3 regions of the Methylobacterium sp. UNCCL125 genome follow, and region 3 is predicted to be linked to each of the others. Evidence: riboswitches for the same ligand, from Rfam matches in the RefSeq annotation. Region 3 holds a riboswitch; each other region holds the start of a gene.
What was found. A riboswitch is a leader RNA that binds a small molecule or an ion and turns the genes downstream of it on or off. The one in region 3 is predicted to bind cobalamin.

Region 1 (10,610 bases), on a different contig from region 3:
ACGGATGCGGCCCTCGGCCTGCAGCCGGTCGATGACCATCCGGTAGAAGGCGAAGGGCGGCTGCGGATAGTGCGGGTCGACCCAGGTGCTGAAAATGTCGCCCGACCGGATATGGATCAGGAGCTGATCGTCGGGCTTGGCCGCAAATGTCCGCGGCAGGCCGTTGAACAGGGGCCTGATCACATCCTGAACGATCGCGCGCGAGTCGATCGGGCCCTGCAGCGCCGTCACCCGCTCGAACTGCGTCGGATCGAAATACAAGCCGGACAGGAAGTAGCCGTCCGGCGGAAGCGGCTCGTCCGGCGGAATGAACGTGATGCCGTCGCAGGTCAGCCTCTGGGTCAGAAAGATCACCTTGCTGCGGTCGACCTTCGGGACCTTGATGTATTTCAGGTTGAGCGCCTTCGCGATCGAGACCGCGATGATGTACTGCACGAGGCAGTTGCCGAAGGCGCCGTTCTCGAACAGCGACAGGCCGACGAGGTTGCGGCTAGCGCGGCCAGGCGCGGCTTCGAGATTGTAGGTGACGTAGACGTTAGCGCCGGGCTTCTCGTTCAGGAGCGTGATGTCGAGCCCGAGTAGCGCCCGCAGGGCGATGAGGTCGATGGCGGCTTCATCGGCGCGGATGTCGACGCCTGCGACGAGCGCCGGATCCGGCACCGCGATCCGCACGAGACGCGCCCAGGCCCGCTCGTCGGCTCCGATGGCGGCCACGAGGGCGCCCGGCTTGGCGGTCCAGCCGACGATGTCGGGCGCGGACCACGTGACGCCGTCCTGCGAGACCTCGACGGCCACATCGCCGACCTCGGGCGCGACAGTATCCTGTACGGGTCGCAGCGCGACGGCGCGGATCGGAAAACGACCGTCCAGATCGATCTCGAGCCAGGCGGTGCCTTCGTCCTGTACGATCCGGGGGGCGCGGCCGGTGGCGAGATCGACGAGGACCGGGCTCGGATCGTCTGCGAGGGCCATCGGGTCTCCGAGAACTGAGCGGAGGTGCCCATGCCGGGCCGGCCGGGCATCCGGTGCGGCGGTGCCCGCATCGGGGCGCGGACGTCAAGCCCGGCCACCCGCGAAGGGACGCACGGGAATCCGAACGGATCTGGCGCCGCTCCGTTGTGTCGTCGCCGGCATGCGTCTACAACGTGCCGGTGACGGTGCCCTGGCAACGGGGTGAAAAGGGAATGCGGTGAGGGGTTTCGCCCCGATTCCGCGGCTGCCCCCGCAACTGTGAGCGGCGAGCGCCTGCCAAGCGCCACCGGAGCGATCCGGGAAGGCGGTGGGCGCGCCGAGCCGCGAGCCAGGAGACCTGCCGTCGCAACAGGATCCCGCAATGCCGCCGGTGGGGCGGCTGGAGACACTCGACGATGACCGCTCAGACCCTCGCCCCCGTCGCCGCCGGTACCCGCTCGTCGGAGCGTCCGGTCGCCGTCGCGCTCGCGGCCATGCTGGGCCTCGGCCTGCTGTTCATGGCGGGTTTCTCGCCGGCGATCGCGTTCCACAACGCGGCGCACGACTTCCGCCATACCCAGAACTTCCCCTGTCACTGACGCCCTCGGCGCAGGGATGATCATTCGGCTTCTGTCGGCGGCCCTGGCCGCCGGCTTCTTCGCGGCTGCCGTTGTGACGGGCCTCGAACTCACGCTGACCTCGCCGCTGATCGTCGCGGCCGAGCGCTACGAGCAGCAGGAACCCTCGCATCAGGCCGCGAAGGCCCTTCCGATCGTGCTCGCCCATGCCGGGCATGACCACGCCGCACCCGCCGCGGCACCGGAATGGCAGCCCGGCCCCGGACTGCCGCGGATGGCCTTCACCGGTCTTGCGACCCTCGTCGGCGGCGTCGGCTACGCCCTGCTGCTCGGCGCGGTGATGATCGCCTGCGGCCGCGAGCCGACGCCGCAGGTCGGTCTCGCCTTCGCGGTGGCGGGCTTCGCCAGCGTCGCCCTCGCGCCGGGCCTCGGCCTGCCGCCGGAACTGCCCGGCAGCGCCGCTGCACCGCTGGCCGCGCGGCAGGCTTGGTGGGTGATGACCGCGGCGGCGACCGGAATGGGACTCTACCTGATCACGATCCGCCGTGCTCTGATCACGATCCTGGGTGGCCTCGTCCTGATCATAACCCCCCACGTCGTCGGCGCCCCGCAGGCGCCGGAGGGCGCGTCGGAGCTTCCGGCCGCGCTGGCCGCACAGTTCGCCGCCCGGTCGCTGGCGATCAGCTTCGTCTTCTGGATCTTGATCGGGTTGGGGCTCGGCTGGGCGTGGCAGGCGTTTTCCCGCGACACGCAACGGGGAACGGCCCGTGCCTGAGACCGTCCTGTACGTCTGCACGACCTGCCGCCGTCCGGACGACGATCCGGATGGACCGCGCGCCGGAGCACGCCTTCTGGAGGCGCTTCAGGCCCGGAGCGCCGGCACGCCGGACCTGCGGATCGAGGCGGTGGAATGCCTGTCGGTCTGCAAGCGGCCCTGCACCGTGGCGGTCGCCTCGGCCGACCGCTGGACCTACGTCTACGGCGACATGGATCCGGCCGCCTCGGCGGAGACCATCCTCGCCGGGCTCGCGGCCTATGCGGCGACCTCGGACGGCATCGTGCCCTGGCGCGAGCGTCCGGAGGCCTTCCGCAAGGGCGTGATCGCCCGCATCCCCCCGTTCCCTGAACCCCGCCCGCTCCCCGCCGGCACCCTGGAGGCCGCGGAATGACCATCGTGAACAAGATCCCCTGCACCATCGTCACGGGCTTCCTCGGAGCCGGCAAGACGACATTGGTCCGCCACGTGGTCGAGAACGCCAGGGGGCGCCGCCTCGCCATCCTGGTCAACGAGTTCGGCGACGTCGGCTTCGACAAGTCCTTCCTCGCCGCCTGCGGGGTCGAAGGCTGCACCGAAGAAGCTATCGTCGAGCTGCCGAATGGCTGCATCTGCTGCACGGTCGCGGACGATTTCGTTCCGGCGCTGGAGACTCTCCTCGGCCGCGCCGAGCCGCCGGAGCACATCCTGATCGAGACCTCGGGCCTCGCGCTGCCGAAGCCGTTGGTTCAGGCGTTCCAGTGGCCGGCGATCCGCTCGCGGGTCACCGTCGACGGGGTCGTCGCAGTGGTCGACGGCCCGGCCGTCGCCGCCGGCGTCTTCGCGGACGATCCGGAGGCACTGGCCGCCCAGCGGGCCGCGGACCAATCGGTCGATCACGACAATCCGCTGGAAGAGGTCTTCGAGGACCAACTCCTCTGCGCCGACCTCGTGGTCCTCAACAAGGCCGACCTCATCGATGCCCCGACCCGCACTCGGGTGCGTGCCGAGGTGGAAGGCCACCTGCCCCGGGCCGTGAAGGTGGTGGAGACCGAGAACGGCGTCATCGACCCGCGGGTGCTGCTCGGTCTCGCGGCGGCCGCCGAGGACGATCTCGATTCCCGTCCGTCGCATCACGGCGAGGGCGAGGATCACGACCACGACGACTTCGAGACCGTGGCGCTGCCCGTCCGCCCCGCGATCACGGCGGGCGATCTGGCGGCCCGGGTCGAGAAGGCAGCCGAGATCCCGGGCGTCCTGCGGATCAAGGGTTTCGCCGAGGTCGAGGGCAAGGCGATGCGCCTCGTGGTGCAGGGGGTCGGCCGGCGCGTGGCCCACCATTTCGACCGGCCGTGGAAGTCCGGGGAGGCCCGGGACGGCAACCTCGTGGTGATCGGCCTCAAGGGGTTCGACCAGCGCGCCGTCGCTGCGGCCCTCGCGGGATGACGGCCGCCGCGCGCGCCTGCGCGGCTGACGGCGGCGCGCCGGTGCGCGCGGCCGCGGTTTAGGGGCCGTCGATGCATCTCGTGCGCATCGATACCGTCTCGCTCGACGAGGGTGAGGCGGCGGTGGATCTCGGGCAGGAGCCCGGCGATCTGGTTGTGCTGTCGTTCACCGACAGCGACCTCGCGGCGGTCGGTCAGGCCCACGCCGCAGAGCCCGGTCTGCCGAGTCTCCGGCTCGCGAAGCTCGCCAAACTGCGGCATCCGCTGTCGGTCGACCTCTACGTCGAACGCGTCGTGGCGCACGCCAAGGTCGTGGTGATCCGTTGTCTGGGCGGACTGGATTACTGGCGCTACGGGATCGAGCGCTGCGCCGAAACCGCGCGGGCGCACGGCGTCGTGCTCGCGGTCCTGCCGGGCGACGACCGGCCGGACCCCCGTCTCGCGCCGTTCTCCACCGATCCCGCCCTCGCCGGGGAACTCGACGCCTATTTCCGTGCCGGCGGTCCCGGCAATCTCCGGCGCATGCTGCGATCCCTGGCCATCCGGCTAGGCGCCGAGGGGGCGGTCGAGCCTCCGCAGCCCCTGCCCCGCGGCTTTCCCTGGTGTCCGGGTTGCGGCGCTCTCCCCCTCGAAACAGCCATTGCCGCGGCTGAAACGGCGACCCCGCTCGACGGCGCGCCGTCGCCCGCCCATCCGCTGGCCCTGCTGCTGATCTATCGCTCCGCCGTGCTCGGCGGCGACACCGAGCCGTTCGTCGCACTTTCAGCCGCCCTGCGCGCCCGCGGGATCGGGGCGCTGCCGATGGTCGTGTCGAGCCTGAAGGAGCCCGAGGCCGCCGCGGCGGTCGCCGATGCGGTGCGGGCGCGCAGACCCGACCTCGTCATCGCAGCCACGGCGTTCTCCGCGCGTGAGGACGGCACCGACTTCGTTCTCGACGGCGCCGGCTGCCCGGTCATTCAGGCCTTCACGGTAGGGTCACCGCGCGCGGCCTGGGAGGCGTCGGCCCGCGGCCTCGGCGCGTCCGATCTCGCCATGCAGATCGCGCTGCCGGAATTCGACGGCCGGCTCTCGGGCTTTCCGATCTCCTTCAAGGAGGAAAGCCCGGAGGTCGCCGGCTTCACCCAGCGGCGGGCCGTGCCCTACCCCGCAGGCATCGCCGCCCTGGCAGACCGGGCCGCGGGATGGCTGCGGCTGGCCGCCCTGCCTCGGCCGGCGCGCCGCGTGGCCCTGGTCCTGTCCGACTATCCGGCCCGGGGCGGCCGCGCCGGTTTCGCCGTCGGTCTCGACACGCCCGAGAGCGCCCGCGCCATCGCCGCCGACCTCGCCGCAGCGGGCTACGCGACGGGGGCGCTTCCGGAAGCCGGCACGCTGATGGCGGATCTCACGGAGGGTCCGGCCGCGTTCCGCGTGCCCCTCCCCGCCTACCAAGCCTGGTGGAACACCCTTCCCGAAGAGACCCGCGCCTCGATCACCGCCGTCTGGGGCGAGGCCGAATCGGATCCGGCCTGCGTCGACGGCGCCTTCCGGTTCCGGATGCTGACGGGCACGGCCGCAACCGATCGGAGCGCCGCTCCGGATCGCACCGGGGACGAGGCGATCCGTGACCGCGGTCGGCTCGCCGTCTTCCTTCAACCGGACCGCGGGCGCGATCCTGATCGCAAGGCCGGCTATCACGACCTCGACCGGGCTCCGACCCATGCCTATCTGGCGTTCCATCTCGGCCTGCAGCAGCACTTCGACGTTCTGGTGCAGCTCGGTACGCACGGGACAACCGAGTGGCTGCCCGGCAAAGCCGTGGCCCTGTCCCCCACCTGCTTGCCGGCGCTGTGCGTCGGCGGCCTGCCGGTGGTCTATCCCTTCATCGTCGATGATCCGGGCGAGGCCGCGCCGGTCAAGCGGCGCCTCGGCGGCGTCGCGCTCGGTCACCTGACGCCGGACGTCGCCGTCCACGCGTTGAAGCCGGAGGCCGCACGCCTGCGCGAGTTGGTGGAGGAATACGCCGCCGCGAGCGTGCTCGATCCCCGCCGCGCCGAACTGGTGGCCCGCGCCATCCTCGAGGAGGCCGAGGCAGCCGGATTGCTGGACGGCGCCGGCATCGGCCCGGACACGCCGATGGACGAGGCGCTGACCCGGCTGGACGCGCACCTCTGCGACCTCGGCGAGACCGTCTTCCGCGACGGTCTCCACGTCTTCGCCCGAGCCCCGGGCGAGGCCGCGGAGGCGGTGCTGGCAAGCGCCGCCTCCGAGCGGACCGGGCTGCTCGCAGCCCTCGACGCCCGATTCGTCCGGCCGGGGCCCTCCGGCTCGCCGTCCCGCGGGCGCAGCGACGTGCTCCCCACCGGACGCAACCTCGCGACCCTGGACCCGCGGGCCATCCCGAGCCGCGCCGCCGCGCTCCTCGGTGAGAGGGCCGCCGCCGCCGTGGTGACCCGCTACCTTCAGGACGAGGGTGCCTATCCGGCCCGGATCGTCATGGATCTCTGGGCCTCGCCGACGCTGCGCACCGGCGGCGAGGATGTGGCGCATGCCCTCGCCCTCATGGGCGTGCGGCCGGTCTGGGACCATGCCAGCACCCGCGTCACCGGTTTCGAGATCCTTCCGCTGGCGATGCTCGACCGGCCCCGGATCGACGTCACCGTGCGGGTCTCCGGGGCGTTCCGCGACACATTCCCGGAGACCCTGGCGCTGCTCGACCGGGCGACCCGCGCCGTAGCCGACAGGGACGAGGCCGACGACGAGAACCCGCTGGCGGCGGCCCGCCGACGGGGCGAGACGGCCGTGCGGGTCTACGGCGCTGCGCCGGGCCGCTACGGCGCCGGTACCGCCGCAACGGCCCTCGATGGCACGTGGGATGGCCGCGCCGATCTCGGTCGCGCCTATCTTGCGGCCAGCACGCACGCCTATGGCGACCGCGAGGCGCCGGATGCGGATTTCTCCGCTCGGGTGGCGGGAGCCGACGCCTATCTCCACGCCTTCGACGTGGCCGAGCGCGATCTGTTCGACGGGGATGCCGCTGTGGACGCGATGGGCGGCTTCGCGGCCGCCGCTGCCCTGGAGGGGGCGAGCCCCGCGCTCTACAGCCTCGATGTCTCGCAGCCGGAGCGACCGAAAGCCCGAACCGCCCGGGAGGACGCGGCCCGCCTGATCCGAGGCCGCCTCGCCGATCCCCGCTGGATCGCCGCCCAGCTCCGTCACGGCTATCGCGGCGCGCAGGAGCTGGCTCAGGGGCTCGACGCGGTTTTCGTCCTCGCCGCCGCCAGCGATGCGGTGTCCGATGCCGGCTTCGAGACGCTGTACGCCGCCTGGATCGCCGATACCGAAGTGTTCGAGCGCCTGCGGGCCGCCAACCCCGCGGCCACCCGGGCGATCCTGGAACGGTTCGACGCCGCCCGGGACCGGGGACTCTGGCACAGCCGGCGCAACGCTCTTCCGGCCGACGCCTTGCTGCACGAGGCCGCCGAATGAGCGTCGCTCCGCGCCCGCATGGACGTACGCTGCCCGAGGCAGCCAGCCGTCGGGGCTGGTGCCCCGGCCTGACCCGGCCGATGCCCACGGGCGACGGCTTGCTGGCGCGGGTACACCCGCCCCTGGGCGTCCTGACGCTCGGTCAGGCCCGCGCCGTGGCGGAGGGCGCCCGGCACTTCGGGAACGGGCACCTGGATCTCACCGCGCGGGCGAATCTCCAGATCCGGGGCGTCACCGAGGCGACGCAGGCTTCCCTTGCCGCGTGGCTCTCGGCCCAGGGCCTCGGCGACGTGCGGGCCGATGGCGGGCCTCAGCGCTTGACGCTCACGAGCCCGCTGGCGGGCCGCGATCCGGAGGAGGCCATCGACGTGCCGGGACTGGCCCGTGCCGTCGAAGCGGCGGGGCTGACGATTCCCGGCCTGCCGGCCAAGACCCTGGTCGTGATCGAGGGACGCGTCGATCGGGCGACCGCGGAGGCCGATTGCGCCGTGATCGCTGACGCACCCGGCCGCGTTGCGATCACGATCGCTTGCGGCGAGGGGCGGCAGGATCTTCTGACCTGCGGGGAACGGGAAGCGCCCGACGTGGTGGCCGCCGTGCTCACCGCCTTCGCGCGGACCGGCCGGCGCCGGATGCGCGATCTGTCGGAAGACGAAAGGGCGACGCTGACGGAGGCGCTGCGGAGCGGAAAGCGACCACACGTCGCAGCGCGCGGAGGCGGGAGCGTATGGCCCGGACAAGCCCGGCAGCCACGAGGCGGACAGGACCTTCAGATCCTCGCCATCGATGCGCCCTTCGGTCGCTGTACGGCCGACGCCCTCGACCGGCTCGCGGATGCCGCGGTCACGCTCGGCGCGGACGAGCTTCGACTGTCGCCGACCCGCGGCTTCATGCTCCTGGCCGCCCCGGACGTCCCGGCAGCGGCGGTGCGAGAGGCCCTGTCGGTAGACTTCATCGTTGCCGCCGACGACCCGTGGCGGGCGATCGATGCCTGCACGGGTGCCCCGGGCTGCGCCTCCGGGTCGACCCGGACCCTCACCGATGCGGCGCGCCTCGCGGCGGCGTTCGCTCCCCTGGCGGCGTCGGGCCGCGCCGCGCACGTCTCGGGATGCGCCAAGGGATGCGCCCGACCGGGCCCGGCCGACCTGACCCTCGTCGGTCGCGATGGTCTGTACGGCGTGGTGATCGGCGGTGCCCCCGCCGATGAGCCGGCGATGCATCTCCCTATCGAGGCCGTGCTGGAGCGGTTAGGAAGAGCCAAGATCGTCGGGCTGTCCGCCGCCTTCGCGCCGGAGACGACCTGGACGGACAGCGGGAGGACCAGGAGACCGGCATGAGCGCGAGCCAGAACGCCCTGCGCCAGACAGGATCGGAGCCGGCCGCGGCCCACGAATCCCCGTCCCGCTATGAGTATATCCGCGACGGCAGCGCGATCTACGCGCGCTCCTTCGCGATGATCCGCGCCGAGGCGGATCTCGGACGCTGGTCGGGCGCCGCCGAGCGCGTCGTCGTGCGCATGATCCACGCCTGCGGGATGACCGACCTGCCGACCGACGTGGAGATGTCGCCGGGCTTCGCGGAAGCGGGCGTCGCGGCCCTGAAGGCCGGCGCGCCGATCCTGTGCGATGTCCGCATGGTCGCCGACGGCGTCACCCGGGCACGGCTGCCCGCGGATAACGACGTGGTCTGCACGCTCGGCGATCCCCGCGTGCCGGAGCTCGCCCGGAGCCTCGGCACAACGCGGTCCGCAGCCGCCATGGAGCTGTGGCGCGAACGCCTGCCGGGCAGCGTCGTGGCGGTGGGCAACGCGCCGACCGCCCTGTTCCGCCTTCTGGAGCTGCTCGACGCCGGCGTCGCACCTCCGGCCGCGGTGATCGGCATCCCGGTGGGTTTCGTCGGCGCGGCCGAATCGAAGGAGGCGCTGGCCCGGGACGGCCGCGTGCCGTTCGTGGTCGTGCACGGGCGGCGCGGCGGCAGCGCCATGACGGCCGCCGCTATCAACGCGCTCGCCAGCGAGGTCGAGTGATGGACGGTTTCGAACGCCTCGACGGCCCGACCGAGGAGCTGTCCGCGGCGGCGATGACGGGAACGCTCTACGGGGTCGGCATGGGCCCGGGCGATCCGGATCTGCTGACCGTGAAGGCGCAGCGCATCCTGATGCGCGCGCCGGTGCTGGTGCATTTCTGCAAGCGCGGCCGGCGGGGCAACGCCCGCACCATCGCGGACGCGATCCTGCGCGATCCGGCCCGCGAGATGGCACTGGCCTATCCCTACACCACCGAGATTCACCCCGAGCATCCGGAATACGTCACCGCGCTGGCGAGCTTCTACGACGAGGCAGCCGGAAAACTCGCCGACCACCTCGGCGCCGGGCGCGACGTCGCGATCCTGTCGGAGGGCGACCCGTTCTTCTACGGCTCGTTCATGCACCTGTGGCGGCGCCTGAAGGACCGCTTCCCCGTGGAGGTGATTCCGGGCGTCACCGGGATGTCGGGTTGCTGGACTCGGGCCGGCACGCCGATCACCTGGGGCGACGACGTCCTCACCGTCCTGCCGGCGACCCTCTCGCTCGAGGCCCTGACGGAGCGCCTGCGCGGCACCGACGCCGCCGTCGTGATGAAGCTTGGGCGCCATCTGCCGAAGGTGCGCGCCGCTCTGTCGGCCGCCGGGCTGCTCGCCCGTGCGGTCTATGTGGAGCGCGGCACCATGGCGGGCGAGCGGGTGGTGATGCTGGCCGACAAGGCCGACGACGACGCACCCTACTTCTCCATGGTCCTTCTGCCCGGAGAGGGACGGCGGCCGTGAGCGGAAGCCTTGCCGTCGTCGGCCTCGGCCCGGGCGACGCCGCGTTGCTGACCGAGTCCGCCCGCCGGGCGCTGGATGCGGCGGAGGATGTCGTCGGCTACTTCCCCTATGTCGCCCGTGTGCCCGAGCGACCCGGCCTGGTCCGGCATGCCAGCGACAATCGGGTGGAGGTCGACCGGGCGCGCCACGCGCTGCAGCTCGCCGCCTCCGGACGACGGGTCGCGGTCGTCTCCGGCGGCGATCCGGGGGTCTTCGCCATGGCGGCGGCGGTGTTCGAGGCGGTGGAGCAGGGCGAGCCTGACTGGCGCGACCTCGCGATCACCGTGGAGCCGGGCGTCACCGCCATGCTGGCCGCCGCTGCCCGGCTCGGCGCGCCCCTCGGCGGCGATTTCTGCGCGCTGTCCCTCTCGGACAACCTGAAGCCCTGGCCGGTGGTGACCGCGCGGCTGGAGGCGGTGCTGCGCGCCGACTTCGTGATCGCGCTCTACAATCCGATCTCCGCCGCCAGGCCCTGGCAGCTCGGGGCGGCTCTGGAGATCGCGTCCGGGATCCGCGCGCCCCACACGCCTGTGATGTTCGCCCGCGCCATCAGCCGGCCGGACGAGGCGATCC
Region 2 (10,610 bases), on a different contig from region 3:
ACCAGCGCGGTAGGCCACGAGATCGGTGCCGGCATAGGCGCAGAGATCGGCCGCCACCGCAGCCAAGCGGGGCGTGACGCCGTCGATCGCCGTGTTGGCGAGCCGCGTCAGCGGCATCTGTGCCGGGTCGATCGCAGTGTCCTGGGCCGCCCATTCCGCCGCGACCCGCTCGGCCAGGGCGCGGCTCGGGAGCCGCAGCGGGTTGCGGGCCGGCGTGTTGGCCGGACGTCCGTCCAGGGTCAGCCGGAATCCCTCGCCCTCCTCGGAGAAGCCGGCCTCCGTGTAGAACCGCCGGGGCAGGGCGGGCTTGGAATGGCCCCGGGCCGCACGGATCGGGTCGGGCCGCGCGCCGTCGCCCGGTTCGCCGAGCCAGTCTGTCGTCTGATCGCTCATGGACGCGAGATAGGCGTTTCCGGCCCGGCGCGCGAGCCTTTCGCCATCAGCCGCCCGTCGCGAGGCCCTCGAGAAGCAGCACCTCCAGCGCAGCGGCCGTCGGGACGACCGTCACGGCCCCGGCCCCGTAGAGCGCGTCCGGCGGATGATACCCCCAGGCGACCCCGATGGCCGTGGCACCGGCCGCCACGCCCATGGCGATGTCGAAGGTCGTGTCGCCCACCATCACGGTCGCCTCCGGCGCGCAACCGGCCTCGCTGATCGCCTGCCGCAGCATGGTCGGGTCCGGCTTGGACGGCGCGTCGTCGGCGCTCTGGGTCGTGGCGAACCACTCCGCCCAGCCGTGATGCGCGATCAGCCGGTCGACGCCGCGCCGCGACTTCCCCGTCGCGAGGCCGATCAGCACGTCCCCACGGTCATGGAGCCGGGTCAGCAGGTCGGCCATCCCGGGGAACAGGGGTTCCTCATGGGCCGGATCGAGCCGCAGGCGGTTGTAGGCCTGCTTGTAGCTCTCCGAGAGTTCCGCAACGGGGCCGTCCTCGCCAACCAGACGCCGGAAGGCCTGCGGCAGTGACAGGCCCACCACGGACAACGCCTCGCGCCGCCCCGGGGCCGGCAGGCCATTCTCCGCGAAGGCCACCTCCTGGGCCGCCACGATCAGGTGCTGGCTGTCCACGAGGGTGCCGTCGACGTCGAAGACGACGAGCCTCATCGCCGACGACGCGCCAAAGGCCGCCGCGACGGCGCGGATGGGCGGATGTCGGACTCGGTCACGGCTTCCGGCCCGGCTGTGCCGGCGCGGCCGCGGCGGGCTGACCGCCGGGAACCCGGGTCCGCTCGTAGCCGAGCCGGCAGCGGATCAGGAAACGCCGGCGCTTGCCGCCGCGCAGGCCGCGCTGGTGCGAGGCGCGATTGCAGGCCGCATAGGAACGCCGGCGGCGCTCCGCGCGGGAACTCGCGGCCGGGCGCTGCGCGGCCTGCGTGGGCGCCGCATTCGCGGCGGGAGCGGCGGGCGGATGCGGCGACGCCGCCTCGGCCGGATGGGCGCCGTTCGCGGTCGGCGCCGCCTTGGCTGCCTCGCCCGGTGCGGCGTGCGCGATCGGCCCGGTGAGGCACAGGGCGGCGAGGCAGGCCAGCATCGCGAGCTTCATATGTCAGGGTCTCGAACCGCCGGAAACTGGCCCCGCAGCGGATCGGCGGGGCGCGGGCAGCATATGAGGCGGCACGGCCGATTGCCAAGGCATGCGCGGCACGGCCCGCCCCGATGACGGTCCACTTTCACCGGGGATACCGCAGCGCACATCTCCCGCGACAATGATTTGGGGATGGAAGGGGGATCCGGCGATGGGGCTCCTGCGGCTGCCCGCTTTGATGCGCGAAACCGACCTCTCACCGGAGACCGAGACCGCCTCACGGCGCGGTCCTCTGAGCGGGGATCCCGCCATCCGGCGCGTCGCGTCGCCGCAGTGGCACCTGGGCGATCGTTTGAACCGAGCGCAGGCGCCCGTCTTCGTTGCACCCTGCGTGCCGGCACGGCGGCGCAGGCGCGACGGACCGCCGGAGCCATCATCCCTCTCCGCCAGCGAAGCTTGCAGGAGCCTCGACAGGACGGGCGCTCCTCTCGTCGTGCATCCGGGCCGAGGTGAAGATGCCGCCCTCGGGACGCGCATTCGGCCGATGCGCGACGGGCACGGCGAAGCGGTTCTCCTGCCCGACCCAGGTCGTGGCGGCAGCCCAGGAGGTCCGGCGCGGACTCGACCAGGCGCGGCCCCGACGGCGATCGAGGGTCGCGTGGCAGGGCGGCGGCCGGAAGTCCCGGACGCCCTGACGAACCCGGCCGTGCCCTGGCTGCCCGCTCAGGCTTCCGGGGCCTCGACGATCGGGTCGTAGCGGGTGGCGTCGAAGCCCAGCAGGTTCCAGCTCTGCGCCATGTGGGGCGGTAGCGGCGCGCTCACGTCCACGGGCTTGCCGGTGCGCGGATGCGGGATGACGATCCGGCGGGCGAGCAGGTGCAGACGGTTCTGGATGCCCCCCGGCAGCTCCCAATTCTCCACGGAGAAGTATTTCGGGTCGCCGACGATCGGGTGGCCGATATGGGCCGCGTGGGCGCGCAGCTGGTGCGTCCGTCCGGTCACCGGCTTGAACGACAGCCAGGACAGCTTCTGGGCGGCCTGATCGACCATCGCGTAGTAGGTCAGCGCGTGGCTCGCCCCCTCGTCGCCGTGCTTGGCGACGCGCATCCGCGCGTCGGCGTCGGTGGGCTCCTCCTTGGCCAGGTAGGTCGAGACACGCCCCTGCCGGACCCGCGGCACGCCCGCGGTCAGCGCCCAGTAGATCTTCCGCGCGGCCCGGGAGCGGAAGCTCTTGGCGAGCGTCGCGGCGGCGAGCCGGGTCTTGGCGACGATCAGGCAGCCGGCCGTATCCTTGTCGAGCCGGTGGACGAGGCGCGGCTTCTGGCCATCCGGGCCGGTGAGGGCGGCGAGCAGGCCGTCCACGTGCCGGACCGTCCCCGAACCACCCTGGACCGCGAGGCCGAAGGGCTTGTTGAGGATCATCATGTCGGCATCCTCGTAGAGGATGAGCGACCGGATGAATTCGGCATCGTCCTGCTCGCGGGCGGCGTTGCGCGGGCGCTCGGAGGGCTGGTCGAGGCGCAGCGGCGGCACGCGCACGCTCATGCCCGGCTCCAGCCGGTCGTTCGGCTTGGCGCGCTTGCCGTCGACGCGCAGTTCGCCCTTACGGACGATGGTCTGCACGCGGGTGAAGGGCAGGAGCGGGAAACGCGCGGTGAGGAAGCGGTCGATCCGCATGCCGGCCTCGTCCGGCTCGACCATCAGGGTCTGCACCCCGGAGGCGAGGGTCGCGGAGGCGGCCGCGCGCTGCTCGCGGCGGGTCGGACCGGGTGTCGGCGCGGGGGCAGGGGCCGGGGCAGGCGCAGGGGCCTCCGAGCGCTTGGAAACGGGCCGGCTGCCGGGCTTCGCCGCCAGCGGACCGCGCGGCGCGGCGGCGTCGCGCCGCGGCTTCGCGGGCCGGGCCGGGGCTGCGGCTGCGGCTGCGGCGCCCTGCGCACCCCAGGGATCGCGCGCACCCGCATCGTCGCCGCGATTGCGGGCCGCGCGCTCTGCAGCGTCGCGGGCGCTGGTGCGCGGGCCCGTACGGGCACGGCCATCGGCCTGGAACTTGCCGGGCTTGAACTTGCCCGCATCGAACTTGCCGGCCTGAGGCTTGCGCCCCTTCGGCCCGCCGCTTTTGGGAGGTCGTGTCGTCATGCTTCCGCCGGCACCCGTCTCCGCTTCGGACGGAGCGTCCGGGCGCATGGGCCGCGGCGTCGCGGACGTCCGGACCGATGGGATTGCACGGCTGTAGCATCGCCCGCGCGCAGCGGCAAAGGCGGCAGCGCGATCGCGCCCGTCAGGGCTCCGCGTCCCACGCCGCGCGGAGCCAGGCCTTCAGGCCGGTCGGGAAGAGTTCCGGCCCGCCCGGGACGTCGAGCCCGTCGAGATCGCACCACCGCGCCACGCAGGCGGTGCCGCAATCCTCGTGAAAGACGAAGCGCTCCTGTCCGTCGAACCGGCCGGGCGGCAGGGCGACCGGGAACAGGAACAGCACCTCGTGCCCGACCTGCCCCTCGTGCAGGAAGATGTTCTCCACGACGCGCGGGCCGCCGAGCACCGTGACGGTGACGCCGAGCTCCTCTTCGAACTCCCGGATCAGCGCGTCCTCGGCCCTCTCACCGAACGCGACGCTGCCACCGAGGGGCCGGACACCTGTCAGCCGCCCGTCATCCGCATGGATCTCCGCCACCAGCAGGCTATCGCCGCGCCGGGGGAGCCCCAAGGCCTTCACGCGGATCTCCGCAGGGGGACGCCAGACCGTCATGCCGAACCGGCTAGATCGTTCCCGACGGCGCCGCAACGAACCGGCGGACCGCCGCATCGATCCACGACAACTCCCGGACGTGCGGTTGACGCCCGGACACACGACGGCCAAGCTGTTCCTCGACGGTTCCCCTCGGGGATCAAAAGGGAACGCGATGAGGGGTCCGCCCCGAAGCCGCGGCTGCCCCCGCAACTGTAAGCGGCGAGCCCTTCACCACCACGTCACTGGGTCACCCCGGGAAGACGGTGCGAGGGCGGCGACCCGCGAGCCAGGAGACCTGCCGTCAGCCGTGGTCACACGCGAAACGCGCCGGGCGGGGTGTCCTGGCGGGTGTCGAGGCGCCGTCAATCCCGAGGGGAGGCGGCCGCCGAGGCCTCGTTCGCGGTGACGTGCCACAGCAAGCGCGCCCGCGACGCCGTTCCCATGTCCGTCTCCACCGTTTCGCGACCTGCGATCCCTGTTCCGGGAGGCCTCCGCGCACCCGTTCAGGCTCAGGTTTCCAGATGGTCGAGGCATTGTAATGTTATTACAATGCTTATAGGACGAAGGGGCCGGCGCGCGCCGTGCACGGACCGCTTCCCCCATGCTTCGCTCGATCCATCGCGCCCGCTCCGGCGGGCCGGCTCCCCTCTGTGGCGTTCTCCTCGCGCTCCTCGCCAGTCCGACCGCCGCCCAGGAGGCCGTCACCCTGGATGAACTCTCCGTGGCCGGCGCGGGCGGAGACCCGAACCGCGCTGCGCCGAACGGCCTCAATCTGCGCACCCCGGACCGGACCGCGAGCCGCCTCGGTCTGACGCCGCTGGAGACGCCGGCCAGCCTCGACATCGTGTCGGGTGAGACCGCGCGGCTGCGCGGCCAGGATACGATCGCCGAAGCCGTGACCCAGGACGCCACCGGCATCACCACCATCGCGGCACCCGGCAACGGCAACGGCGCCTTCACGTCGCGGGGCTTCGCCGGCCCGAACTCGATCCAGCAGCTCTACGACGGCACGCGCTTCTACGTCGGCGCCAACACGGTGACCTTCCCGTTCGACACGTGGAACGTCGAGCGCATCGAGGTGCTCCGCGGCCCGTCTTCGGTGCTCTACGGCGACGGCGCCATCGGCGGCGTGATCAACGTGGTGCCGAAGAAGCCGGTCTTCGTGCCGATCAACGCCGCCCGCGCCGTTGTCGGCACGGATGGCGTTGCGCGCCTTGCGTTCGATTCGGGCGGTGGAATCGGTCAAGCGGAGTTCGGCGACACCTTCGCGTATCGCCTCAACGTCAGCGGCAATCGCGCCGACGGCTGGATCCGGCCGGAGGGCGATTTCCGCAACCTCGCGGTCTCGGCCGCCCTGCTGTTCCGACCGAGCGCCGATCTGGCGTTCACCCTGAGCCACGATCTCGGCTACCAGGAGCCCGCCCGCTACTGGGGCACGCCGCTCGTCGAGGGACGGATCCCGGACCTCATCCGGTTCAACAACTACAACGTCCGGGACGCGAAGATCACCTGGGCCGACAATTGGACCCAGCTCAAGACCGAATGGTCGCCCTCGGCCGACATCACGATCCGCAACACCGCCTACCGGCTCACCAGCCGGCGCCACTGGCTCGACGTCGAGCAATATTCCTACAACTGCGGCACCGGGCTGGTGGACCGGGGCGATTATCTGGAAATCTACCACAGCCAGGAGCAGGTCGGGGATCGGCTCGACGCGACGTTCCGGGGCAGCCTGTTCGGCTTGCCCAACCAGTTCGTGGCCGGGTTCGACGTGAACCACATCGACTTCCGGCACACCAACAACTTCTACTTCGACCAGACCACCAGCGTGCCGCTCGTCGGCTACGATCCGGGCCTCTTCCCGCAGAACGGGCGAGCCCGTCCGGCCTACGCCACGCAGACGAGCCAAGCCTCGGTCTTCGCGGAGGACCGTCTGATCCTGTCGGACAAGCTCTCGTTCCTCACCGGCGTGCGCCTCGACGTGCCGACGCTGAATCGGGAGGACCTGCAGACGGGATCGCGGTTCGAGAAGACCTACCGGGCGCTGGGCTACCGGTTCGGCCTCGTCTACAACCCGACGCCGGACAGCGCGCTCTACGCCCAGTACAGCTTCGCCACCGACCCGGTGAACAGCCTGATCACGCTGAACCAGTCGCTGGCGGGCTTCAAGCTCGCCACAGGCGATCAAGTCGAGATCGGCGCCAAGGGTCTTGCCTTCGACGGTGCCGTGGAATGGACCATCGCGGGCTACCGGATCGTCAAGGACAACCTGATCTCGGCAATTCCCGGCCAGCCGACGCTGTCCACGCAGGTGGGGAGCCAGTCCTCGCAGGGATTCGAGCTGGCCTTGGGCTGGCGCTTCGCTCCGGGCTGGCGGCTGGACGGCAACCTCGCGCTGCTGCACGCGCAGTACGACCGGTTCGACCAGACGGTGAACGGCGCCACGGTCTCGTACGCCGGCAATCAGCCCATCGACGTGCCCGAGCGCGTGGCCAACCTCTGGCTGACCTGGGACGTCTACCGCGACTGGACCGCGCGGGTCGGGCTTCAGAACGTCGGGCAGGTCTACAGCGACTTCGGCAATACGGCGCGGCGTCCGGCCTACAACCTCGTCAACGTGGTCCTCGACCATCAGGTCACGGCGGAGTCGCGCCTGTCCGTGCGGGTCTACAACCTCTTCGACAAGGTCTACGCGATCAGCGGCAATGCCGTGAACGGGGTCGGGACCAACTGGCTGCTCGGGCGGCCGCGCTCGGTCGAGGTCGCCTACACGGTGACGTGGTGAGCCTGCCGCGGCGGCTCGGCAAGGCGGGACGGCGCTGGCTGCTGCTGTTCCACCGCTGGGCCGGGATCGCCGCGGGGCTGTTCTTCGCCCTGTGGATCGGCTCCGGACTGGTGATGCTCTACGTGCCGTTCCCGGCGCTCACCGGGGCCGAGCGCCTGGACCGACTCGCACCGATCGCCTGGGAGCGCGTCGCGGTGGCGCCCGACGACGCGCTGCGGGCCGGCGGTCTTGCCGGCGTGCCGGCGGCCTTCGCCCTGGAGATGCGCGGTGCGGAACCGGTCTACCGGATCGCCGACCGCGACGGGCGCCGGGCCACGGTCTCGGCGCGGACCGGGGAGCGGCTCGGCCCGCTGACGCCCGAGGATGCGTTGCGTCTCGCGGCCGAGGGGATTCCGGGCGCACATGTCGATCCGGTCGAGCGGGACCAGTGGACCGTCACGGCCCGGTACGATCCGCTCCGGCCGTTCCTGAAGGTCGTCCTCGACGATGCGGCCGGGACCGAGCTCTACGTGTCTCAGGTCACCGGCGAGGTCGCCCTCGACACGACCCGCTTCGAGCGTGGCTGGAACTGGGCCGGCGCCGTGGCGCACTGGATCTACCTGACGCCGCTGCGCGCCCGGGCCGATCTGTGGCGGACGGTCCTGCTGTGGCTGTCCGGCTTCGCCGCCCTCGGGGCGCTGAGCGGCCTCGCGATCGGGATCTGGCGCCTGCGCCTCCGCCGCCGCTACGCGGGCGGGGCCGTCACGCCCTATCGCGGTCTCGCCCGCTGGCACCACCTGTTCGGCCTCGCGGGCGGAATCGGACTCAGCACCTTCATCCTCAGCGGCTGGATTTCGATGAACCCGAACCGCTGGTTCTCGTCGAACGCTTTGCCCGCCGAGATCCGCGCCGCCTATGCCGGACAGCCCGCCGCCCTCGGCCTCGACGCCGGAGCCCTGCGGGGCTTCGCAGAGGCCGGAACCCGCGCGCTGCGCTTCGCCGCCATCGGCGGGTCTTGGTGGATCGTCGCCGACACACCGGCGGGAGCCCGGACCCGCAGGGCGGATGACGGCACGCTCCTCGATGCCGCCGCGATCGCACGGGCCGCCGGTCCGGCCCTGCCCGTCGGATTACGGGCGGCAGAGCCCCTGACCGCCTACGACCTGTACTGGTATCCGCACGGGATCGACCCACGGCCGCTTCCGGTGCTGCGCCTGCGCTTCGCTGATCCGGACGCCACGTGGCTCCACGTCGATCCCCGGGACGGGACCATCCTCCAGCGCCTGGATCGCTCCGGCCGCATCAACCGCTGGCTGTTCGACGCCGCGCACCGCCTCGATCTGCCGGGGCTCAGCGGCAACCGCTCGCTCCACGATGCCGCCCAATGGGTCCTGAACCTCCTGGCGGCGGGGATCGCGGTCACCGGTCTGGTCGCGGGCTGGCGCCGCCTGCGCCGCGTTCTGTCGGCCTAGGGGGCCGGCCGAGGCTCCCGGTGCCCGACGCCGCCGATCACGCCCGCTTGGTCGTCACGCCGAAAGCGCAGTGACCCGGTGCCCGCCGACAGCGCGACGTCCGGCGCAGCCATGGATGGCTTCGCCGCTCGCGCAAGGACGGCGCCGTGGCGGCCGGAGCGTTCAGAACCGCGCCGTCAGGAACAGCCGCACGTTCCGCCCCGGCAGCAGGATCTCGTCCTTCTTGAACGAGGTCGAGTTGCGGATGTCGTCGTTCAGGAGGTTGCGGCCCTGGACGCCGAGGGTGATCGCGCTCGCCCCGTAGACCGCGGGATCGACCGCCTTGGTGTAGCTCAGCTCGGCCCGCAGGTCGTCGTAGCCGGGCGTGGGCGTCTCGTAGACCGCCGTGGCGTCGTGGCTGAAGGCGTGGATGAGGTTCACCCGCGCGAACCATCCGTCGGCCCGCAGGTAGACGCCGCCGCCGAGCCGGTAGGGTGGGATGCGCGGCACGTTGGTGCCGTTGTCGAACTGGGCGCGAACGAAATCGAACTGCCCCTCGATGCCGGCGAAGCCGTTGCCCACCGGCAGGAGGTCGTACTGGCCGATGATCTCGGCGCCGTAGAAGGTCGCGTTCTGCTGCTGATAGACGATCTGCCGGTTGTCGGTGCCGACACCGCAGGAGGCGAAGTCGTCGTCGCAGGTCAGCCCCGTGTAGTTGCGGTAGATGAAGCCGGTATAGCGCGTGAAGTAGCCGGTGGCGTCGAGGCGGAAGGGTCCCTCGGCCCGCCGGATGCTGGCCTCGACGGTCCGGGCGCGCTCCTTCTTGAGATTCGGGTTGCCGATCTCGAAGGTCGCGGTGGCATCGTGGGGCCCCTGCGAGAACAGCTCGTAGCCGGTGGGTCCGCGCTCGACATAGGAGCCGGTGAGGCTCGCCACGAAGCCGTAGGGCAGATCCTGCAGGGCGCCGATGCTGGCGCTCTTCGGCGCGAAGCGGCGGGTCCGGGCGTACTGGAACGGCTCCTGCCCGTCGACCGGCACGTAATCGCTGGGGAACTGCGCGGCCGTACTCGACAGCCGATCGACCTCGTAGCGCCCGGCCGCCTGCAGACGCGTGCCCGGACGCAGCTCCAGCTCCTCGAACAGGTAGACCGCGTTGGCACGGGACTCGGTCTTGGGCAGGAACGATTCGAGCTGCGTGTTGATCACACGCCGGTCCGACTGGAAGCCGAGCGCGCCGGTGAGCTTGCCGAGATCCGTGAAGACCGGGACGTGCTGGAGTTCCAGGCGCCCTTCGGCCTCCCGGTTCTTGAAGATCGCCTGGACGCCCTCGATCCCGTCCTCGCCGATGCCGACCTCGTTGTGGCGATAGACCGAGTAGCCCGCCCAGTAGCGGATCACCTCGAAGGGGCCGTCGAGGGGCCGGTACTCGCCCCGCGACAGCACCCGATCCTGGTTCGGGGTCAGCCGGGTCCGGTCCTGCTCCGCCACGCCGCCGGGGATCGCATAGATGGCGTCGTAGTGGCTGAAGGAGATGCCGACGAAGCCGCGGTCGCCGATCGCCGAGATGCCGACCGCGCCGCCCTGCGACTCGTTGTAGGAGTTGCGCTGGATCCCGCCGGGGATCGCGTAGCTGTCGTTGGCCGTCTTGAAGCCGTCGGCGTGGACCGCGATGCCATCGCCGCCGGCATCCACCGTGGCGGCCCCGAGCCGGCCGTTGTCCACGCTGGAGAAGCCGGTGGTCACCTGCCCCTGCACCCCGTTCGCCGGAATGAAGGTCGGCACCCGGTTGTTGTCCGCCGAGACCACGCCGCCGATGGCGCCGGAGCCGTAGCGCAAGGTCGCGGGGCCGCGGATCACCTCGATCCGGTCGGCCACCAGCGGATTCACCGGCACGGCATGGTCCTCGCCGAGGTCGGACACGCCGCCGTTGACGATGCCATTCTCCTGGATGCGCACCCGGGCGTTGTCGAGACCGCGGATGATCGGCCGTGAGGCCGCGCCCGGGGCGTAGGACGTGCCGGAGATGCCAGGCCTGTCGAACAGGGCGTCGCCCAAGGTCCGGGGCTGATCGCGCGCGATCTGCTCCTGGGTGACCACGGTGACGGGGGAGAAGGTGTTGGTCGCCACCGGCAGAACGCCGA
Region 3 (10,610 bases):
CGGGCGATTCAATCGGAGGTGATCGGACGGAATGGGGACAGCCTCCTCATCCACGGGTCCGATGGGAGGTGTCGTATGGGCGGAACGGTCACCTTTGGAACGCTGCAGACCGGAGCGGGACGTGCCCGCGGATGGCTCCTCGCGGTCGGCAGCCTGCTGCTGATCCTCGGCATCGTGGGCCTCTTCATGGTGGTCAGCCTCACGATCGTCAGCACGCTCTGGTACGGCGTCCTCCTGATCGCGGCCGGGATCGCCGAGATCGCCGAGGCGCTCGCCAAGCCGTCGGAGGTCGAAGCGTGGCGATCCCGCGTCGTTCGGTTCTTCGCGGGCCTGCTCTACCTCGTCGGCGGTCTTTGGGCCGTCTTCCGCCCCCTCGAAGCGTCGCTCGCCCTCACGCTCGTCCTCGGGCTCACCCTGATCGCCTCCGGCGTGGCGCGCGCGCTCTGGGCCATCGTCCACACGACGCAGCTGTCGCGCGCCACGGTGATCCTGTTCGCCCTGCTCTCGATGCTCCTGGGCGCCGCCATCATTGCGCAATGGCCCTATTCGGGCCTGTGGGCGATCGGCCTCTTCGTGTCCTGCGACCTGATCGCCGCGGGACTGTCATGGGCGTGGATCGGCCTCTTCGGCCCGCCGCCGGTCGCGCCGGCGCTCGCATCGCCCGGCAGCGGATCGGCGACCCGTTGAGCCGCATAGGCGAACGCCGATCTCCGTCGGCGAGGACGGGATCGGGTGGCGGAGCCAGGGACATCAGACCACGAGCCGGAGGATGGCAATGGAACCGATGCATCGTCGTGCCGTGCTGGGCAGTTTCTCGTCCGCCGCCCTGGCGGCTGCGGGCCTGCTCATGGTGCCGGGTGCCGTCTACGCTGCACCCCTGAGAATCGAGCCCCTCGACGATCCGAGCGGCGGCCCAGTCGAGAAAGCACAGGCCGTCGTCGTCGTCCCGCGGCGGCGCCGCCGCAGGGTCTGCTGGTGGCGGCGCGGACGACGGGTCTGCGCCTGGCGCTGACCGGTGCGCCGATGACCGGATCGGGCCGCCACCGCCCGGCGACCCGGTCGTCCCACGGCAAGCCACCGCGTCCGGGATGGAGCAGACCGATGTCGACGCGCCGCGCCTTCATCAAGACTCTTCCCGCTGTCGGAGCCGCCTTCTCCGCAGCCGGATGCCTCCTGGCGGAAGCGCGTGCCGCGGGCGACGGGGAATCCCCGGCTGCATCCGCCGGTCCGGAGCACTTCCACCCGAAAGGCAAACCGCCGTCGTCGTTCACCCACGCCGTGCTCCGGCAGGCCCGCACGCGCCTGCCGTTCGCGGACGACACGGATTTCGAGGAGCAGCGGCGCGGGCTGATCGCCCCCATGGCCGACGGGATCATCCGGGCCGACGATGGTCACGTCGCCTGGGACATGCAGCAGTTCCAGTTCTTGGAGCAGCAGGACGAATTCGACAGTATCCATCCGTCTCTGCTGCGCATCTCGCGTCTCAACAACAATTACGGGCTCTACGAGGTCGTCCCCGGCATCTATCAGGTCCGGGGGTTCGATCTCTCGGACCTCACCATCGTGCGGGGGCGGACGGGTTGGATCGTGTTCGACCCCCTCGTCAGCCAGGAGACCGCACGTGCCGCCTGGGCGCTGTTCCAGGCGCATGTGGGCGAGGGGCGGCCGATCTCGGCCGTGATCTACTCGCATACGCATGGCGATCATTGGGGCGGCGTGCGCGGGATCCTCAAGGAGGAGGACGTGCGGTCCGGCGCCGTGCCGGTGATCGCGCCGGCCGATTTCCTCGTCCATACGGTGGCGGAGAACGTCTACGCCGGCAACGCCATGAACCGGCGGCTGTTCTACCAGTACGGGCTGCTCCTGCCGGCGGCCCCGCACGGCTATGTCGGGCAGGGCCTGGGACAGCGCGTCTCGGCCGGCACCACAGGCCTGATCGCCCCGACGCGCTACGTGGAGAAGCCGATCGAGACCTTCGAGGTCGACGGCATCCCGATGGTCTTCCAGAATACGCCGAACACGGAAGCGCCGCGGGAGATGAACACCTACATCCCGGACCGGAAGGCGCTCTGGATGGCGGAGAACGTCATCGCGTCCCTGCACAACATCTACACCCTGCGCGGCGCCCCGGTGCGCGATCCGCTCAACTGGTCGAAATACATCAACGCGGCGCTGTACCGGTTCGGCCGGGAGGCCGAGGTAATGTTCGCCTCCCACCACTGGCCCCGCTGGGGCAATGCGCGGATCCAGGCGGTTCTGCGGGCGCAGCGCGACCTCTACGCCCACATGAACAATCAGGTGCTCCACCTCGCCAACCAGGGCGTGACGATCAACGAGATCCACAAGGTCTACGCGCTGCCGCAGAGCCTACAGCAGACGTGGCATTGTCGCGGCTATCACGGGTCGCCGGAGCACAACAGCCGGGGCGTGATCCAGCGCTATCTCGGATTCTGGGATTGCAACCCGGCGACGCTGATCCCGCTCGCCCCGTCCGAGAGTGCCCCCCTCTACGTCGACATGATGGGCGGTGCGGAGGCGATCCTCGCCCGGGGAAAGCGGCTTCACGACGCGGGCCAGTATCTGCTGGCCCAGGAGATCGTGAACAAGCTCGTCCAGGCCGAGCCGCAGAACCAGGCCGCCAAGGACCTCCTCGCCGACATCTTCGAGCAGATCGGCTACCAGCAGGAGAATCCCGGCCTGCGCAACTGCTTCCTGGCTGGCGCCTACGAGCTGCGCTCCGGCATCCCGGAAGGCGCGACGGCCAGTTCGAGCAGCCCCGACGTGGTGCGGGCGATGCCGACCGAGCTCTTCCTGAACTTTCTCGGCATCCGCATGGACAGCCGCAGGGCGGAGGGGTTGCGCTTCACCATCAACCTGATCACGCCGGACAACGGCGAGCGGTTCATCGTCGAATTGGAAAACGCGACGCTGACCAACATCGCGGGGTTCCAGGCCGAGAAGCCCGATCTCACCCTGACCATCAACCGGTCGGATCTCGAGCAGACGATGATCGGCGCCAAGACCCTGGAGGCGCAGATTGCCGACGGGACCGCGCAGGTCGAGGGCGACGCCGGCATCCTGAGCCGGCTGGCCGCCACGATGGTGACGTTCGACCCGCGATTCGAGATCCTGCCCGGCACCAAGGTGCGCGGCGCCGCCAATCGCGTGCAGTCCGACCCGTATCGGGCCGATTCCGGCGAGGCGGTCGCCGAGTAGACGGCGAAAGCCGCTCTTGCTCCGCAGCCGGTCGCGGTCCGGGATGGCGGCAGGGCGACGGAAGAGGTGCTCACGGGATGAGGGTATCGGTCCCATGTCGGATGAGGCGATCACGGCGGGCAGGCGGGGGCGGGATCCGATCCTGATCGATCTGGCCCTGCAGGGCGGCGGCGCGCACGGCGCCTTCACATGGGGGGTCCTCGATCGCCTGCTCGAGGAGCCCTGGCTGAGCATCGACGGCATTTCCGGGACGTCGGCCGGTGCCATGAACGCGGCCGTCCTCATCGAGGGCTACGAGCGGGACGGGGCCACCGGTGCGCGCGCGGCACTCCAGACCTTCTGGGACGCCGTCTCGCGCGCGGCCCGGTTCAGCCCGCTGCAGCGCAGCCCGCTCGACGTGATACTGGGCCGCTGGACGCTCGATTCCGCGCCGCTGTATCTGGCCGCGGACCTGATGGCGCGGGTCTTCTCCCCGTATGACCTCAATCCGCACGACTTCAACCTGCTCAGACAGATCCTGGACTCGCGGCTGGATTTCGAGCGTATCGCACGGAGCCGGATCAAGCTCTTCGTCACCGCGACGGATGTTCATACGGGCCGGGGCCGGGTGTTCCGCAACGCCGAGGTCACTGCCGACGTGCTCCTCGCCTCGGCATGCCTGCCGACCCTGTTCCAGGCGGTGCGGATCGACGGTGCCTCCTACTGGGATGGAGGCTATTCCGGAAACCCGACAATCACCCCCCTGGTCCGCGAATGCGAGTCGCGCGATACGATCATCGTGCAGGTCAATCCGGTCGAGCGCAGACAAGCGCCGACCTCGGCCCGGGAGATCCTCAACCGGCTCAACGAGATCTCCTTCAACGCGGTCCTGCTCAAGGAACTGCGGATGATGGCCTTGCTGCGGCAGGTCGCGCCCACGGACAATTCCGAGTGCGCCCGATGGGCGGCTATGCGCATGCACCGCATCGCCAGCGACGTTGTCGCCGAGCTGGGCTCGTCCTCGAAGCTCAACGCGGAATGGGCATTCCTGACGATGCTTCGGGACGAGGGACGCCGGAGCGCCGCGACCTTCCTGACCGATCATGGGCCGGATCTGGGCCGGCGTCCGTCGTTCGATCTCGACCGACTGCTCGAAGGCGTCTGACGCAGCCGGAACGCCCCATCGCGCATGACAGAGCTTGCTCAACTTGATCAATATCAAGGCGCCTATATTGATTTATGACTTATATTTATTTGGTATAAATGCAGCATGTGTTCCATTTGTCAGTCTTGCGCGTCGCAGATCGACGATATTTTGTCAGACTAAATGGGCCTCTGCCCAAGCCTCTTCAAACCGGTTCACGCGCATGATCGGCGCGGCACTTCGCAGTCGGACCGGCCCGTTTCCGGGGGAGCACCTTCAAACCGAAGACCGCTCGTCGCATCCGGCCGGCCCCGGAAACGGCCCGGCGCCCACAGACAGAGGAGTGAACGCTTATGCACACGATCCGGGCCTTTCGGGCGGCGCTGGCCGCCTTTCCCCTGTTGACCTTCGCGACGTTCGCGGACGCGACGGCCGCTGGCCCCGCACCGGGCAAGGCGCTGGCCGGACCGACGGTGTCGGAAGCCAGGGTCACCATCGGCCGTCACAAGGCACTTCCGAAGAAGAAGCGTATCCATCGCGAGCGGAAGATGTAGGGGCGATCGAGCGACCGCAAATGCACGACTGACTTGACCGGCTGGCTTAGAACCGAACCGATCGAGAGCATGTGTCCAATGCAAAGCCAGCCGGTCAGGGTATCGGGTTCGCGCCGAACGAGAAGTTTTGGCACGGGGCCACCGCGACCACGGCGATGACGCATGCCGCGATCCAAGGCTGGACGGCAAGGCTGGCCCTGAGATGGAGCGGGTCACCGAAGGACCGTATGCCGGGTCATGAGCTCGGGCCGCGCGTTCCGCAGTCAGCAACACGATGCCAAGAGCGTTCCATCGGATTTCCATTCAGCTGAGACGCTCGGCGCCCAGCGGCGCATGAAACAAGGCGTCGATGACCGCTCGTCCGTTCGGTTCAGCATAGCGCATATCCAGCCGCCATCGGCCCGCCGATCTCATTCGGACCCGCGTCGTCCGAGCCCAATCCGGTCCATCACCGCAACGTGAGAGCCGTGCATTCCATCGGGGATCGGACTGTGTCCATAGCGCCACACGTAACGTAACACTGTTACAAAGTTTGTCAGGCCCGTTGACCGGATGCGCGCCGGTGGCGAATATCGTCCAGCCAAGGTTCTTCGGGTCCCGGCCCGGAGCTAAGACGGGAATTCGGTGCGCTTTTCGGAGCGAATCCGAAGCTGCCCCCGCAACTGTGAGCGGCGAGCGCCTGCCACCGATGACCACTGGTGCTTGCACTGGGAAGGTCCGGCGGGCGCTTTGACCCGTGAGCCAGGAGACCTGCCTTCGGCACGATGACGTCCCTCGGGCGGGGTGCCCCGGCGGAGCGCGCGGTGTCGCCGTCTCGTGGGCGACGCTGCCCGTATCCCCGTGGCCTCCACCCGGCAACAGCGAGTGTGTGGTGGCGACCTCCGAACGTCCGTCTCTCGGCGAGCCTGCGCGGTTTTCAGCGCCATCAGCGCGTCGTCCGCGGACTCCGCATCGCCGTCGGCGGCTGGCGCTCGCCGCTGTCCTCTCGGCCGGACTCCCGATCGAGGACGTGCGGGCGCAGGAGAGCGTGACGTTGGAGGAACTCTCGGTCGAGCAGGTCGGGGAGGGTGCCGGCCGCACGACGGCCTCCGGGCGCGGCACCATCGGCCTGATCGGCCCGACGCCGGGATACGGAGCGGGCACGGCCGTCAGCGCCACGCGCACCGCCACTCCGCAGATCGACGTGCCGGTGGCCGTCTCCGTGGCGCCGCGGGAGACGATCACAGACCTCGCCGCCACCCGCGTAGACCGGGCGTTCAACTATCTGCCCGGCGTCGCCCAGCAGAACAATTTCGGGGGTCTCTCGATCTTCAGTTACGCCATTCGTGGTGTGACGACCTCGGAGATCTACAAGAACGGTTTCCCCCTCAATCGCGGGACCCCGCCTCCGCCCGACGCGCAGAACATCGAACGCATCGAGGTGCTCAAGGGACCGGGGGCGGCCCTGTTCGGACGCAGCGATCCCGGCGGGCTCGTCAACCTCATCACCAAGCAACCCACCGCCGAACGGTTCGTCGAGTTCGGCAATCAGGTCGATTCGTTCGGTCTGACCCGCGGCACCATCGATGCCGGCGGTGCCCTGAACGCGGACGGGACGGTCCTCTATCGTTTCAATCTCGCCGCACAGGGGGCCGGCAGCTTCCGCGACTTCGTGGACAGCGACCGGCTGCTCGTGGCTCCAGTGGTGAGTTGGCAGGTCACGCCGGACACACGCGTTACGGTCGAGACCGAGTTCGTGAAGAACCGCATCGTCTTCGACCGGGGCGTGATCGCGCTCAACCGCCAGCTCGGCTTCCTGCCGCTCTCGCGGTTCCTCGGCGAGCCCGGTCAGAGCACCTACCAGAACAACAATTCGCTGCAGGTCCGCGTCGATCATCGCTTCGATGAGAACTGGCAGATGCGGCTCGCCGCTTACTTCAACACCGGCGATCTGGAAGGGGAATCGGCGGAGATCCGCGGAATCGCCGCCAACAACCGCACCGTCTTTCGCGACCGCAACGTGCGCGACTATCGCTGGGACGTGGCGGTCGGTCAGGCCGACCTGATCGGGCGGTTCGATACGGGCGGCATCGGCCACACGCTCCTCCTCGGCATGGACCGGGAGAGCACCGACAGCCGGACGGTCTATCTGCGCTCGAACTTCCGCACGAGCCCCTTCGCCCTCGACATCTATTCGCCGGTCTATGGACAGGCGCTGCCGCCGATCACCATCCCACGCAACAATATCGAGCGCATCACCAATACCGGCCTCTACGCGCAGGACGAGATCGTCCTGAGCCCGGAATGGCGGGCGCTGATCGGCCTTCGGCTCGACATCTTCGAGCAGAGCTTCCGCGAGCGCGTGGTGCGCAGCCAAGTGGACCAGTCGCGGGTCGCGGCCTCGCCCCGGGCGGGCCTGGTCTACCGGCCGATCCCGGAACTCGCCTTCTACACCAATGTCGGCACGAGCTTCCGGCCGAATATCGGCACCGACGCCGCCGCCGTCACGCGCGGCACGGCGCTGCCGCCCGAGACCGGCCTCGGCTACGAGGTCGGCGCCAAGTCCGAATTGTTCGGCGGCAATTTGCTTCTCACCGCCGCCGCCTTCCGTGTGGAGCGGGAGAACGTGCTCACGCCCGACCCGGCGAATACCGGCTTCTCCCTCGCGGCCGGCGCCGTGCGCAGCCAGGGCTTCGAGCTGACGGCCCAGGGACAGATCACGCCGGAACTGAAGCTCCTGGCCGGCTACGTCTATGCCGATGCCCGGGTCACCAAGGACAACGTCCTTCCGGTCGGCGCCCCCCTGGTCAACGTGCCCCGCCACTCCGGCAGCCTGCTCGCGGTCTACGAGCCAGCAGGCGCGTGGCGCGGCTTCGGGATCGGCGGCGGCGTGCGCGGCGTGGGCGAGCGGGCGGGCGACGCGGCGGGGTCCGGCTTCACCCTGCCGGGCTTCATCGCGGTCGATGCGCTGGCCTATTACAAATTCGGCAACGCCCGCGTGGCGCTCAACATCGAGAATATATTCGACACCGATTACTATGAGAGTTCACTGAACGTATTCCGCGTCTATCCGGGCTCGCCCCGTCGCATCACGGGCTCCGTGACGGTGCGGTTCTGATGGCGGTTGAGCCGGTGTTGGCGCTCGGCCGCGTCGTCAAGCAGTTCGGAGGCAGGACCGCCCTCAGCGGTCTCGACCTCACCCTGCGCGCGGGTGAGGTCTATGCCCTGCTCGGTCCCAACGGTGCCGGAAAGACCACCACGATCAACCTCATCCTCGGCTTCCTGAAGGCCGATGCGGGGGAGGTCCGGGTCTGCGGGATCGATGCAGGGACGGATCCCATCGCTGCCCGGGCGCGCACCGCCTACATCCCGGAGCAGGTGGCCCTTTATCCGGGGCAATCGGGATTGGAGAATCTCCGTTACTTCGCGACCCTCGCCGGTCTCGCGATCGATCGGGCGGAGGCCGAGACGCATCTCGCGGCGGCCGGCCTGGCGCCCGAGGCCTGGTCGCGGCCCGCCTCCGGCTATTCGAAGGGGATGCGCCAGAAGGTCGGCATCGCCATCGCGCTCGCGCGAAAGACCCGGCTGCTGCTGCTCGACGAGCCGACATCCGGCCTCGACCCATCGGCGGCGGCGGCCTTCTCCGGGACGGTGCGGGCGGCGGCGGAGCGCGGCACGGCGGTGCTGATGGCGACCCACGACCTCTACCGCGTGCGCGAGATGGCCGACCGGGTCGGCGTGCTGGCGGGCGGGCGCGTCGCCGAGGAGATCGATCCGAGGCGCGTCGCGCACACCGATCTGGAACGCCTCTACATCGCGCGCCTGTCGGGGGCGGTCACGTGAGGCGCGTCCGCGCGGAGTTGGCGCTGCTGTGGCGGGACGCGCGCGTCCGCTGGATCGGCGGCCTGCTCGTCCTGCTCCTGATGGTCACGGGCCTCGGCGCCTGGCAATCCGCCCGCGATTACGGTGCCGAGGTCGCGCGGGTTACGGCCGCAGAGCGGGCCCGCTGGCTCGGGCAGGATGCCAAGAACCCGCATTCCGCCGATCATTACGGCCTGTGGGTGTTTCGCCCGTCGTCGCCCCTCGCCATCCTCGATCCCGGCACCGAGCCCTATACGGGCCGGATGGTGCGGATCGAGGCGCACCTGTTCAACGATGCGGTCTACCGCGCCGTGCAGGATGCCGGCCCCTTCGACCGGGCCGGCCTCTCCGATGTCTCCGATGTCGTCGGCCTCGTCGTTCCCCTGGTGGCGCTTCTCCTCGGCTTTGCCGCCTTCGCGGCGGATCGCGAGCGCGGTACCCTGCGCCTCGCCCTCGGCAACGGCGCGCCGCCCATCCCACTCTTTGCCGCCCGCTTCACCGCACTGACCCTCGTCCTTACGGTCCTGGTCTGCCTGCCCCTCCTCACGCTCGGCGGCGTGGCCATTGCGAGCCTCGGCACCGCGGGTTGGCAGGCTTGGCCGCGCCTCCTCGTCTGGATCGCGGTGCAGGCCCTCTACGGTGCCGTCTTCCTGCTCATCGCGATGATCGCCTCGTTGCTGGCCCGCACGGCGCGAGGAGCCTTGACGATCTCCCTCGCGGTCTGGATCGCGCTGTGCCTCGTCGCGCCACGGCTCGCGACTGCAGGCATGGAGATGGTCTCGCCCGCCCCGTCCTATCGCGAGACCCGGCTGCGGATCGACGGGGACCTGCGTCCCCATAAATCCGCCGAAGCCAGCGATGCGCGAGCGCAGGCGACGCTCGCCCGCTACGGCGTGAGCGATCCGCAGGAACTCCCGGTGGATCTGCGTGGCCTCATGATGGTGGAGAACGACCACCATGCCTTCGCGGTCTACGACCGCGAACTCGGAGCCTTCTTCGCGGCCCTGGCGGCGCGGGATGCCGCGTTCGGCTGGGCGGGCCTGCTCTCGCCGCGCGTCGCCCTCCAGCGTGTGTCGGAAGGCCTTGCGGGGACCGATTTCGTTCAGCACGCCCATTTCGTCTGGTCTGCCGAGGCTTACCGGCGGGCGATCTCGGAGCGCATGAATGCAGAGATCCGCGACAACCCACAGCGCGACGGGCGCGCCATGCTGGCGGGGCCGGAATTGTGGCGCGCAATTCCGCCCTTTGTCTTTGCGCCCCTGCCGCTGTCGCGGTCCCTCGCCGAGATCCGGGTCCCGGCCCTCCTGTTCGGTCTGTGGCTGGCGCTGCTCGGCGCCGGGAGCATCCCCCTGATCCGCAGGCTGGCCCCGTGAGCCAATCGCGCTTTCTCCCACTGCTGAGGACCGAACTGCACCTGATCCTGCGCGAGCGGCTGACCTGGGCGATCCTCGCCGCGCTCCTGGCGGCCCTCTGCCTCGGGGGCCATACCGGTGCCCAGCGTGTGGCGGGCGAACGGGCCGCGATGGCGCAAGCCTCGGACGATGCCGCGCGCTCCCTTCGAGACGCTAAGGAGGCCGCCGCCCGCTACGCCGTGCCGCGTGCGATGACGGTCAATTACTGGCAGGATCCGACCCATGCCTTCGGCTACATGCACTACTTCCTCGCCGCCTACGCCGTGAAGCCGCCGACACCCCTGGCCGTGCTCTCTGCGGGGCAGAGCGAGATCCAGCCCGCCGTCATGAAGACGAGCTTCGGCTTCAGCTCCGTCTTCGAGGACACGGCCTACGAACTGGGATCCGCCGCCGCGCTGAGGCTCGGGCCCTTCGACCTCGCCTTCGTCCTCATCTACCTCGTTCCCCTGGCGGTGATCGCCATCG

Region 1: linked by a shared signal. The riboswitch ahead of BM396_RS04295 (CbtB domain-containing protein) and the one ahead of BM396_RS06775 (TonB-dependent siderophore receptor) in region 3 are both predicted to bind cobalamin.
Region 2: linked by a shared signal. The riboswitch ahead of BM396_RS11985 (TonB-dependent receptor) and the one ahead of BM396_RS06775 (TonB-dependent siderophore receptor) in region 3 are both predicted to bind cobalamin.

The regions. Positions count from the first base shown of each region.
Region 1 is NZ_FPBW01000004.1:142,109-152,718, forward strand. It holds gene BM396_RS04290 (discoidin domain-containing protein) at 1-972, opposite strand, end outside; cobalamin riboswitch at 1,139-1,332, shown strand; gene BM396_RS04295 (CbtB domain-containing protein) at 1,368-1,550, shown strand; gene BM396_RS04300 (CbtA family protein) at 1,567-2,304, shown strand; gene BM396_RS04305 (DUF1636 domain-containing protein) at 2,297-2,698, shown strand; gene cobW (cobalamin biosynthesis protein CobW) at 2,695-3,729, shown strand; gene cobN (cobaltochelatase subunit CobN) at 3,801-7,193, shown strand; gene cobG (precorrin-3B synthase) at 7,190-8,530, shown strand; gene BM396_RS04325 (precorrin-8X methylmutase) at 8,527-9,219, shown strand; gene BM396_RS04330 (precorrin-2 C(20)-methyltransferase) at 9,219-9,998, shown strand; gene cobJ (precorrin-3B C(17)-methyltransferase) at 9,995-10,610, shown strand, end outside.
Region 2 is NZ_FPBW01000010.1:94,689-105,298, reverse strand. It holds gene BM396_RS12015 (ATP12 family chaperone protein) at 1-393, opposite strand, end outside; gene BM396_RS12010 (HAD-IA family hydrolase) at 440-1,105, opposite strand; gene BM396_RS12005 (hypothetical protein) at 1,164-1,544, opposite strand; gene BM396_RS11995 (RluA family pseudouridine synthase) at 2,250-3,662, opposite strand; gene BM396_RS11990 (NUDIX hydrolase) at 3,805-4,272, opposite strand; cobalamin riboswitch at 4,379-4,572, shown strand; gene BM396_RS11985 (TonB-dependent receptor) at 4,856-7,039, shown strand; gene BM396_RS11980 (PepSY domain-containing protein) at 7,033-8,490, shown strand; gene BM396_RS11975 (TonB-dependent receptor) at 8,653-10,610, opposite strand, start outside.
Region 3 is NZ_FPBW01000005.1:299,322-309,931, forward strand. It holds gene BM396_RS06750 (HdeD family acid-resistance protein) at 76-687, shown strand; gene BM396_RS06755 (hypothetical protein) at 785-1,012, shown strand; gene BM396_RS06760 (alkyl/aryl-sulfatase) at 1,102-3,216, shown strand; gene BM396_RS06765 (patatin-like phospholipase family protein) at 3,311-4,360, shown strand; gene BM396_RS06770 (hypothetical protein) at 4,693-4,893, shown strand; cobalamin riboswitch at 5,460-5,666, shown strand; gene BM396_RS06775 (TonB-dependent siderophore receptor) at 5,903-7,990, shown strand; gene BM396_RS06780 (ABC transporter ATP-binding protein) at 7,990-8,715, shown strand; gene BM396_RS06785 (DUF3526 domain-containing protein) at 8,712-10,106, shown strand; gene BM396_RS06790 (DUF3526 domain-containing protein) at 10,103-10,610, shown strand, end outside.